One region of the Leuconostoc kimchii IMSNU 11154 genome, then DNA from elsewhere that is predicted to be linked to it. Evidence: predicted binding sites of a transcription regulator. Region 1 holds the regulator's gene; the other holds the start of a gene.
What was found. Region 1 encodes Rex, which represses fermentation and respiration genes when NADH is low (regulators of the CRP and FNR family bind a similar motif). Its sites were predicted from a motif close to TTGTGAANTANTTCACAA; they were not measured.
Positions count from the first base shown of each region.

Region 1 (6,012 bases):
TGATCGAAAACGAATTAACGCTATTGCTGCGATTTATAACGTTAGTGAATCCAAAATAAAAGTAGATTTGTATCGAACAAGAAAGCAGTTAAAACACATGATGATGGGGTATGAAAATGAGTGACAATATTAATTTTGAAAAAATTGTTAAGATAGAAAAACGTAAAAAGATGTGGAAAACCATAGCAATTGCCTGTGCTGCGACGTTGGTAGTAGGTGGTGGTGGCGCATATGCTACTCATCAATTTGTAGGACATAAAATGCAAAAGGAAGCTGAAAAACAACAACGTCAGTTTAATATTGAGGATCTGATATATTCACCTAATATGATATCGACATCACAATATTTTTCAGTAACTAGAGCCACGCAAAGTACATTGAAAAGTGACCGTGAAAAAAACATTGATGGGTATCGTGTGTCTTACCCAGAAAAAAGTATCTCATTTAATATGAATGGCATTGAAAGTGCTTCTTCACAAACACCAAATGTTGTTTCTAAAAATGGTTCATCTAAAGAAGTGATTGCCACTAATCGGCAGTCTCAACAAAAAGAACCCTTATTTTTCAATGTGAAGTATGCCCATGCATATCAATCTGCCAAAGATCAAAAATCAATGTTAGCACCAAGCAAGCCAACACACGAGGCCAAAACTTTAGATCATTTATCAAATTCCTTAAGTGAAGTGGCAATCACATTCGATAAACGTTACAGCTATGATGACATTCGTCAAATGATGCCTGATAATGTCATGATCAATTATTATTGGCTGGGCATTAAGAGTGATAAACTAGATGCAACGCATGCCCCTTATATTGGTCTGAATGCTAGTGAAGATGGTACAGGAAAATTGACAGAAGGAACTGGAATTAAAGCAGGTCAAAATGAATTTTTCGGTTATCAAGGACTCAAACAAGCATTAAAAGATCAGTCTGGGCGACAGGTTATCGATAATATAGACATTGCAAAGGATGGTCAAAAACTGATTGCAAAAAATCTCAAATCAGCAACATTCGCTGGCGTAATTGTTACTGGGCGAACACAAAATTTAGCTAAACTAGATAGTCAGCATTATACGTTTGCGACAAATGTGGGTGTCACAACACCGATTATGCCGTATCAAGAGCCAATCAAATAACTTCTATCTCAACCACCGTTTGGTGGTTGTTTTTGTGTTAAAATATAAATTATGAAGATTCTAGCATTTGATACAAGTAACCAGCCACTGACAGTGAGTTTGGCGGAAGATAATAACGTTCTACGGGTTTTCTCGACTAACGAGGCACGTAATCATTCTATTCAATTGTTGCCAGCCATTCAAGCCACGTTGGCAGCACAACAATGGACATTATCCGATATTGATCGTATCGTCGTAGCGCAAGGGCCAGGCTCATTTACTGGGTTAAGAATCGGCGTGACGGTGGCTAAAATGCTAGCTGATACATTAAATATAGCCTTGGTTGGCGTTTCTAGTTTGGCCATTTTAGCGCAAAATGTGTCGAATGAAGGATTAGTTGTGCCGTTATTTAATGCGCGTAATGATAATGTTTTTTCAGGTGTTTATCAGAACGGTGAAAATGTTTTTCCTGATGCGCATCAACCCCTCATTAATTTGTTTGCTTGGCTAGCCGAACGTGACGAAACAGTGACGTTTTTGGGTGATACCGATATTTTTGCAGAAAAAATTGCAGAAAAATTTGGCACACAGGCTCATGTATTAACACCAAGTGAGAGTTTACCTGACGGGCAGGGTATTGTTTCTTTAGGCATAAAAGCCACGCCAATTGCAAGCATTGCTGACTTTAATCCACAATATTTGCGAAAGACACAAGCAGAGTTGAACTGGATTGCAGCACATCCGGGTGAGGATAACCCTGAAAATTATGTTTTTGAAGTTTAATCGGCATCATAAATTACCCGCGGCATTACCAAAATTTGAACAAAAATTAGTTGACACTAGAGGGTATTCGTTTATATTGAGACGAGCAACTGTTGAAGATATTGATAGTTTAGTACATATTGAGGAAGCTGTGTATGCTGGTAAGGCACCATGGTTATTGCGTGATTTCTTGAGTGAACTATCTAGACCGCGTTTACGCCTGTATTTAGTAATTCAACGAAACGATCAAGTGATTGGTTTTGCAGGCGCAGCTTATAATCGTGAGAAGCAGGATATACATATAACGAACATTGCGATTGTGCCTATTTGGCAAAAAAATGGGCTGGGGACGTTGATGATTGAGGAATTAGCGGCTTTTTCAAGGGCCGTTGGTGTGACAACAATGAGTTTAGAAGCACGTGCTTCTAATCATGGTGCCATGGCTTTATATCAGCGATTAGGTTTTTTGAAAACGGATGTAAAGAAGGGTTACTACTTTGGTGATCATGAAGATGCAATTACAATGGTAAATCATTTTGAACATAAAATTAGCGACAATTGAAGATAGTCAGCAGATATTTGAAATTGCCGAAGCTGCCTTTTCACCGTCTCCTTGGCCAAAATCACTATTTGAACATGAGTTAACAAGCCCTAGAAGCCACTATTTTATTGCCGATGGTGGTTTTGTAGGCGTGACGCAAATACTCGATGAAGTTGAAGTTGGTAGTATTGCTGTACACCCAAATAGCCAACGTCAGGGATTGGCCTTTCAACTCTTGACTCGGGTTTTTACGTTATCTCATGCACAACGTTTTTTGTTGGAAGTAGATGAATCGAATGAGGCAGCGATTCATTTGTACGAAAAATTGGGATTTAGTGCGTATTATCGTCGAGAAAAGTACTATAAAAATGGACATGCGGCCATAATGATGGAAAGGAAAGTGTGAATACTGAGGGCATGCCTCTGTTCACGTTGTGATATCATGACTAAAATTATATCATTTGAATCAAGTGCAGACGAAACAAGTGTGGCTATTGTTGAAGATGGCCATATTATTTTAAGTAACGCTGTGGCGACACAAATTAATTCACACCAAAGATTTGGCGGTATTGTACCAGAGGTTGCTAGCCGACATCATATTGAATGGATCACACGTGTATTAGATGATGCTTTACAAACAGCCAATGTGAAGCCAACAGATTTAGATGCCGTAGCTGTGACATATGGTCCAGGGCTGGTTGGCTCATTGCTTGTCGGATTAATGGGTGCTAAAGCCTTTGCTTTGGCACATAATCTACCAATTATACCGGTTAATCATTTGGCTGGGCACATTGCTGCCGCTAATTTTAATCAACCGATCGTCTATCCTGCGCTGGCGTTAATGGTGTCTGGTGGGCATACAGAATTGGTTTTAATGCATGAGGAAAATAGCTTTGCGGTACTTGGTGAAACACGTGATGATGCTGCAGGCGAAAGTTTTGATAAAGTTGGGCGATTACTGAAATTACCGTATCCAGCGGGTAAAACAATTGATGAAATGGCACATCGCGGGCAAGCAACAATTAAGTTCCCAACTGCCATGGCACATGAAGATAACTATGATTTTAGTTTTTCTGGCTTAAAAAGTGCCGTGATTAATTATGTCCATCATGCAGAGCAAAAGGGCGAAACCATTGATCATGATGATTTAGCCACAAGTTTTCAAAATGCAGTTGTTGCTGCACTCATAGGTCGCACACGACGCGCATTAAATGATTTCCCAGTAAAAAGTTTTATCTTAGCAGGTGGCGTGGCAGCTAACACCCAACTACGTCAAGAACTGTCGACGTTATTGGGAACAATACCAGAGACACAATTTATACCAGTACCACACCAATATACAGGTGATAATGCTGCCATGATTGGTGCAGCGGGATATTGGAATTATAAACAAAACAAGTTTGCAGGGCTGGATCTTAATACAGATCCAGGATTAGACTTTGACTTATTAAAGGGATGATTAGATTGTGAATGTATCACTATCTTTTGCGGATGAGCTTATGTTTATGGTATAATAGTTATGCAAAAGTTCACAAACTGAACAGAAAAATAGATTAATATATGTATAATGCCGTCAACCTGTGTTGATAGGTTTTATCATCACAAACTGGAGAAACTTATGACACAACAACCAAAAATTCCACGCGCGACAGCAAAGCGCTTACCTATTTACTATCGTTACCTCACATTTTTGAATGATGCGGGGACAGATCGTATTTCATCTGCAGAATTAAGTGATGCGATTAAATTTGATGCGGCTACAATTAGACGAGACTTTTCTTATTTTGGTGCTTTGGGTAAGCGTGGCTATGGTTACGATGTGAAAGCATTGCTTGATTTCTTTGCAAATGTTTTGGACCAAGGGAGCCTCATCAACGTGGCCCTAATCGGTGCGGGTAATTTGGGACAAGCTTTGATGAACTTTAACTTTCATCAATCTTCCAACATGCGTATTTCAGCGGCATTTGATGTAGATGAAACACGTGCTGGTACAATCATGGCTGGTGTACCCATTTACGCAATGACAGAGTTAAAAGAACAAATGACAGCACAACGTATCAACATTGCTATCTTAACAGTGCCTCAAAACGTGGCGCAAGATATCACGGATCAGTTGGTTGATGCTGGCGTGAAGGGTATTTTGAATTTCACGCCATTACGTGTCACAGTACCAAGTGGTGTGCGTGTACAGAACGTTGATTTAACAAATGAACTACAGACATTAGTTTATTTCATTGATAACTATGGTTCAATTACGACAGGATTATAAAAAGTATGGCCATTTTAGATTTAAATGATTCAAAAAAAGTTGCTGCCTATCAAAAATTTGTGCGTGAAGACCCACGAGGTCAGGTGACACAAGATCCTTTGTGGGGTGAGTTAAAAGCTAATTGGGGTCATGTCTATGTTTATCATGAAACAGATGGTAAAATTGACACTGTTTTAACTGTATTAACGGTTGAGGCTGTTCCGGGTAAGTTATTAGGCTATGCTGGACGTGGCCCAATCGGTGATGTGACAAATATACAGCTTATTCGATCCATGATTGATGAGGCATTAGAAGCATTACCTGATAATGTCTTCCTCATTCGCTTAGATCCCGAAGTATCCTACAGTGATGCCTTAAATACCGCATATCAAGAGGCAGGATTTACGACACGCAATCGTGCAGTTAAAAATATGCATGGCAATATTCAGCCACGAAAAAATGTGGTTCTATATTATGATGGTCGCGGTGAGGGTGCAAGCCCGATTACGAATGAAGTTGAGCTGATGACACACTTTAAACGGGACTATCGTAACCAAATCCGCCGTGCTGCTAAGGATGGTGTAACGGTCACGAGTGGAGATACGCAATCAGATATTGAAGCATTTTTTGATACTTATGTTATGATGGCTGCGGCACAAGGTATTACCCACCGGCCTATAAGTTATTTTCTAAAAATGCAAGAATTGTGGCAAGGAACTGGTTTATTTAAAGTATTTCTGGCGCATTATGAAGGTCAAGTGATTGCTAGTGGTATTGGTTTCAGTTATGGGGATGAAATTTGGTATATGTATGCTGGATCAAATCGCCAATATGCTAAGCACTATGGACCATATGCTGTGCAATGGGAAATGTTAAAATGGGGCTTATCTCTAGGTAAAATTGAATACGATTTTGGTGGTGTTGGTGACTTTGTCCCCGAAGATGGGCTATACAAGTTTAAACATGGATTTGCCTATCATGATCCACATGCTGAATATATTGGGGAATTAGATTGGGTTGTAGATGAATCTGGTTATCAACAATATATTGCACAATTCAATTAAGTATGTCGTCTGATGGCGGCATTTTTTAGTGCATTATGATATAATTAATAGATTATATTGGAGTGATTATGTTGAAGTTTAAAAATTTAGTCACCAAATATCAAGCCATCTTGTTGTATGTGATATTTGGTGTGTTAACGACAATTGTTAATATTATTGTCTTCTTTTTATTTTATAACCAATTACATATGGGCCATAATATTGCCTACGTCGTGGCGTGGCTTTGGGCGGTACTGTTTGCCTATTTAACTAATCGTGTTTGGGTGTTCCATTCAAAAAATA
Region 1 covers NC_014136.1:1,413,473-1,419,484, forward strand. Annotated here, with positions in the region: gene LKI_RS07685 (RNA polymerase sigma factor) at 1-124, shown strand, start outside; gene LKI_RS07690 (anti sigma factor C-terminal domain-containing protein) at 117-1,136, shown strand; gene tsaB (tRNA (adenosine(37)-N6)-threonylcarbamoyltransferase complex dimerization subunit type 1 TsaB) at 1,188-1,898, shown strand; gene rimI (ribosomal protein S18-alanine N-acetyltransferase) at 1,882-2,439, shown strand; gene rimI (ribosomal protein S18-alanine N-acetyltransferase) at 2,414-2,824, shown strand; gene tsaD (tRNA (adenosine(37)-N6)-threonylcarbamoyltransferase complex transferase subunit TsaD) at 2,861-3,877, shown strand; gene LKI_RS07715 (redox-sensing transcriptional repressor Rex) at 4,037-4,687, shown strand; gene LKI_RS07720 (lipid II:glycine glycyltransferase FemX) at 4,693-5,730, shown strand; gene LKI_RS07725 (GtrA family protein) at 5,799-6,012, shown strand, end outside.

Region 2 (6,012 bases), 630 kb from region 1:
TCCAAAACAGTCACAAGATCAGATTGTGCGAGCCGCTATGACAGGCTTACTGTATGAAGTATCATTGAATCCAAAACCAGGGTTAGTGGATCCTGTTAGTAATGGCGCACATAGTGATATGACGGTTTTCACATTTATAGATAGCAGTCTAGCAATACAACAGTATTTTAATCAAGCTTACGCCTTAGCACATGATTTTTCAGGGGATGATTTGACGGTGATGTTTGATACATTAAGACAATTGGGCATACATGCTGAAACAGAAATGTTTGATGCAACAAATGATGTCAATACGCATAAAGGGGCAATATTTTCGTTGGGTATTTTAATTTCAGCGGTTGCTTATGGTACCCAAGTTCGTGATGTCACTGTAGATGACTTACAAAAAATCATCACAAAAATGACAGCTGTTTTGGTACAACGTGATTTTGAAAATTTATATGAAAAAAAACAAAAATTAACTGCAGGTGAAAGACAATATCAACAATACCAGTTGCTTGGTATTCGTGGTGAGGCTGCAGCTGGCTTTCCCATAGTGATGGATACGGCGTTGCCGTTTTTATTAAAATCATTAGGAACAACGAGCCAGCGTTTACTTGATACACTGATGAAAATTTCAGGCTCGATTGTTGATACTAATTTAATTAAGCGTGCAGGTAGTCCTGATATTTTAAAAGAACTCAAGCAATGGTCAACGATGTACTTTTCATTGGGTGGTAGCCAAACGCGTGCTGGGATCGCTTATTTAGAAAAATTAGATACAGAGTTTGTGCAACGGCATTTAAGCATAGGTGGCACAGCGGATAATTTGATTTCAACGATTTTCCTTGCAAGACTGGTTGGTGGCATATGACAAGTTTTGTAACAGGTGACAAAATCAAGCTATCTTATACAGATCAGGGCAAGGGTCAGGCGGTTATTTTGTTAACTGGCTACGCTGGCGTCAAAGAAGAATGGTATTACCAATCGATATATTTACTCAAATGTGGTTTTCGGGTAATTACCTTAGATTGGCGTAGCCATGGTGCCTCAACGCGTACCACAAAAAATTTAAAAATTATGCGATTAGCCGCAGACTTACATGAATTAATTGAAAATTTAAAGTTAACAAGTGTCGAATTAATAGGACACTCCATGGGCGCCAGTGTGATATGGGCGTATACAGTACTTTTTGGTGATCAAATTATTGATCGCATGGTAACAATAGACGAGTCGCCTAAATTGTTAAATGATGAGAGATGGTCAGGTGGTTTAGCTAACTTAAAATGGGACAACTTTTGGCTGATTTCTGAACAAATTCCCTTCTTAAAAATGAACAAACAGCCAATATCTGATGAGTTACGGGAAATACTGAATCGTGTTAAAAAAGAAACGCCTTTTGATGTTGATTTAGGTCATGAATTACTAATTGACCATTTATTACAAGATTGGCGTCAGGCAATTAGAGATATTAAAGTACCACAGTTATTTGTAAAAGGCGCATGTACAGAAATATGGGGTAATGATTATTCTATTTATTGTGAAAACATAAACAATGGATTTTCAAAAGTAATAACTATTGATAATGTTGGTCATATGCCGCAAGTAGAAGACCATAAGTCTTTTAATAAAGCGATTATAAACTTTTTAAAAGCGTAGATAAATAAAAATATAACTAAGAAGGTGATTGCTATAAAGCGATGAGTCTGTCGAATTTTTCAGTCTTTTGTGATTTTTATAACTAATGAATAATGGAGAATTTAAACAATGTTAGATAATAATGGCAGTAAAACTACGAGGCATAACTGGCGTAGCCGACTTGCACAATTGGATGCAAGTCAAATCAGTGGTATTGGCATGGTTGCTTATATTTTAATGGCTATTTTACTAATCGTAGCAATAGAGACGCATACTTTACCAAATACAATGATCGGGGCTATTCTAGCGTTGGTTTTGATGGGACATATTTTTTATTACTTAGGGGCACATCTACCTATTTTTAGGTCGTACTTGGGTGGCGGATCAGTATTTACTATTTTTGCAACAGCTATTTTAGCCACAACGGGTGTTATTCCCCAATCAGTCGTTCATACTGCTTCAGGTTTTATTAATGGTATGGATTTTCTGGGATTGTATATTGTATCATTGATTGGTTCATCAATTTTTAAAATGAATCGTAAAATGTTGTTAGGTGCCGCTATAAGATTCTTACCAGTTGCTTTCATTTCAATGGCAATCACATTCTTTGGTGTTGGGTTAATGGGCATGTTGATTGGTGAAGGATTTGATCACTCGGTTTTGTACGTCAGTTTGCCCATTATGGCAGGTGGTGTCGGTGCAGGTATCGTTCCTCTATCAGGCATATATGCGCATGCATTTGGACATCCAGCTGCAGCAATACTGTCTCAATTATTTCCGGCAGTTATTTTTGGTAACTTATTAGCTATTATTAGTGCAGGTTTAGTTTCTAAACTATTTATGACGAGTAAATATAATGGTCACGGAGAGCTGTTACATACTAAAAATAGCAGTGAAAAGGCCGCAAAAGAATTGAAGCCCGACTATATTCAAATGGGTGTTGGTCTTGTTATTTCAGTATCGTTCTTTGTATTTGGTACAATGCTGAGTGTCGTTTTTCCAAGTATTAATGCCTACGCCTTTATTATTTTAACAATTGTATTAATTAAGGCACTTGGTTTGTTACCCACCTATTATGAAGAATCAGTGATTATGTTTGGGCAATTAGTAGTCAAAAATATGACACATGCTTTACTGGCTGGTGTCGGATTATCGTTATTGAATATTAAATTATTATTGAGTGCATTATCATGGCAATTTGTTGTTTTATGTGTCACTAGTATTGTGATCATATCATTAGCAAGTGCTGTCCTAGGTAAAATTTTCGGGCTTTATCCAGTTGAATCAGTTATTACAGCTGGATTGGCTAACAATAGCATGGGGGGGACTGGAAACGTTGCAGTTTTGGCTGCATCAAATCGCATGCATTTGATCGCTTTTGCACAGATGGGCAATCGAATCGGCGGTGCACTCGTTTTGGTTATTGCAGGAATTTTAGTATCGTTTATGAGATGAAAGTAAATACATCTGACAGAGAAGTTATTGATAGCTTCTTTTTTTGTACTTATTGATACTAATTATAATCGTAAATAGATGTTCTATGGGTTTATTGTAAAATAATACACAATCAATAAAATTAACATAAAACGCTTACAATTATATTTATATCAACGATTTAAAAACATTTTTTAAAATACTTGCTTTTTATATTTGGGTGTTATATACTTATATTGTTAATAAATGAGCAAACGATAAAAGGAGTACATTCACTATGGTAGAAACAATGATAAAGAAGCCCGCAAAGAAGGTTTTGACACCCGAAGAAAAGGCAGAATTACAAACCCAAGCAGAAAAAATGACGGCAGAATTAGTTGAAAAATCACAAAAAGCTTTAACAGCATTTTCAACATTTACACAAGAGCAAGTTGATAAAATCGTCGCAGCAATGGCATTAGCTGGCTCAGAAAATTCACTCGTACTTGCTCATGCAGCTCATGATGAGACTGGCCGTGGGGTCGTTGAAGATAAGGATACAAAAAATCGCTTTGCCTCTGAATCTGTATACAACGCTATCAAATTTGATAAAACAGTTGGTGTAATTAGTGAAGACAAAATACAAGGGAAAGTCGAATTAGCAGCGCCACTCGGTGTACTAGCTGGTATTGTACCAACTACGAACCCAACATCAACGACGATTTTTAAAGCCATGTTGGCAGCCAAGACACGTAACACAATTATCTTTGCATTCCATCCACAAGCACAAAAGTCATCAGCACTCGCTGCAAAAATTGTTTATGATGCCGCTGTTAAGGCTGGTGCACCTGAAAACTTTATCCAATGGATTGAAAAGCCATCACTTTATGGCACAAGTGCATTAATTCAAAATAAGGGCATTGCCTCAATCTTGGCAACTGGTGGACCAGCGATGGTTAATGCAGCCTTGAAGTCAGGTAATCCATCAATGGGTGTTGGTGCTGGAAACGGTGCGATTTATCTTGATGCGACAGTTGACACTGACCGTGCCGTGTCTGATTTGCTTTTGTCAAAACGTTTTGATAATGGTATGATTTGTGCCACTGAAAACTCAGCCGTTATTCAAGCACCAATTTATGATGAAGTACTACAAAAAATGCAAGCGCAAGGCGCTTACCTAGTCCCTAAAAAAGATTATAAGAAAATTGCTGATTATGTGTTTAAGCCAAATGCAGAAGGATTTGGTGTTGCTGGTCCAGTTGCTGGTATGTCAGGTCGTTGGATAGCTGAGCAAGCTGGTGTTAAAATTCCTGAAGGCAAAGATGTCTTGCTATTCGAATTGGATCAAAAGAATATTGGCGAAGCACTGTCATCAGAAAAGTTATCGCCTTTACTATCAATTTATAAAGTTGAGAAGCGTGAAGAAGCGATTGAAACAGTACAGGCATTACTGAGTTATCAGGGTGCAGGACATAATGCTGCTATTCAAATTGGTTCACAAGATGATCCATTTATTAAAGAATATGCTGATGCTATTGGTGCATCACGTATCTTAGTTAACCAACCTGATTCAATTGGTGGTATTGGTGACATTTATACAGATGCTATGCGCCCTTCTTTGACGCTTGGTACCGGATCATGGGGGAAGAATTCATTGTCTCACAACTTATCAACATACGATTTGCTCAATATTAAAACGGTTGCTCGCCGCCGTAATCGACCACAATGGGTTCGCTTACCTAAGGAAGTTTATTATGAAGCAAACGCTATTACTTACTTACAAGAATTACCAGCAGTTAAGCGTGCCTTTATTGTTGCTGATCCAGGTATGGTGCAATTCGGCTTTGTTGGTAAGGTATTGAGCCAGTTAGAATTACGCCAAGAACAGGTTGAGACAAATATCTATGGTTCAGTTAAGCCTGATCCAACTTTGTCTGAAGCAGTTGGCATTGCACGTCAAATGGCTGCTTTCAAGCCTGATACAGTGATCCTATTGGGTGGTGGTTCGGCATTAGATGCGGGAAAGATTGGTCGCTTCTTGTATGAATACTCAACACGTCATGAGGGTATTTTGGAAGACGAAGAAGGGATCAAAAACTTATTCATGGAATTGCAACAAAAGTTCATGGATATTCGTAAGCGTATCGTTAAGTTCTACCACGCCCGCTTGACACAAATGGTCGCTATTCCAACAACGTCTGGTACTGGTTCAGAAGTCACACCATTTGCGGTAATTACCGATGACCAAACACATGTTAAGTATCCATTAGCTGACTATGAGTTGACACCAGAAGTAGCCATTGTGGATCCAGAATTTGTCATGACAGTGCCAAAGCGTACAGTAGCCTTTTCTGGATTAGATGCACTATCTCATGCGTTGGAATCATATGTATCAGTTATGTCTTCTGAATTCACACGACCATGGGCTTTGCAAGCGATTAAGTTGATTTTTGAAAACCTAACAACGTCATACCAATATGACCCTAAAAATCCAACCAAGGAAGGTCAAAATGCCCGTTCAAAGATGCACTATGCTTCAACACTAGCAGGTATGTCATTTGCTAACGCATTCTTAGGCATTAACCATTCATTGGCCCACAAAACTGGTGGTGAGTTCGGTTTGCCTCACGGATTGGCTATTGCCATTGCGATGCCACATGTGATTAAGTTTAATGCCGTGACAGGTAACGTTAAGCGCACGCCTTACCCACGCTATGAGACATATACAGCACAAAAAGATTATGCTGATATTGCGCGCTACCTTGGCTTGAAGGGCAATACAGATGTTGAATTGGTCGATGCTTTGATTGCTGCCGTTAAGAATTTGGCTAAGTCAGTTGAAGTTGACCAAACATTAACAGGTAATGGTGTTAAGAAAGTAGATCTAGAAAACAATATTGAAAAATTGACGGATCTTGTTTATAACGATCAGTGCACACCCGGAAACCCACGCCAACCTAGTTTGGCAGAAATTCAACAATT
Region 2 covers NC_014136.1:784,258-790,269, forward strand. Annotated here, with positions in the region: gene citG (triphosphoribosyl-dephospho-CoA synthase CitG) at 1-853, shown strand, start outside; gene LKI_RS04400 (alpha/beta fold hydrolase) at 850-1,638, shown strand; gene LKI_RS04405 (2-hydroxycarboxylate transporter family protein) at 1,747-3,072, shown strand; gene adhE (bifunctional acetaldehyde-CoA/alcohol dehydrogenase) at 3,329-6,012, shown strand, end outside.
Region 2: a site for Rex is predicted at 3,167-3,184, ahead of adhE (bifunctional acetaldehyde-CoA/alcohol dehydrogenase). Genes of this name have one in related genera too.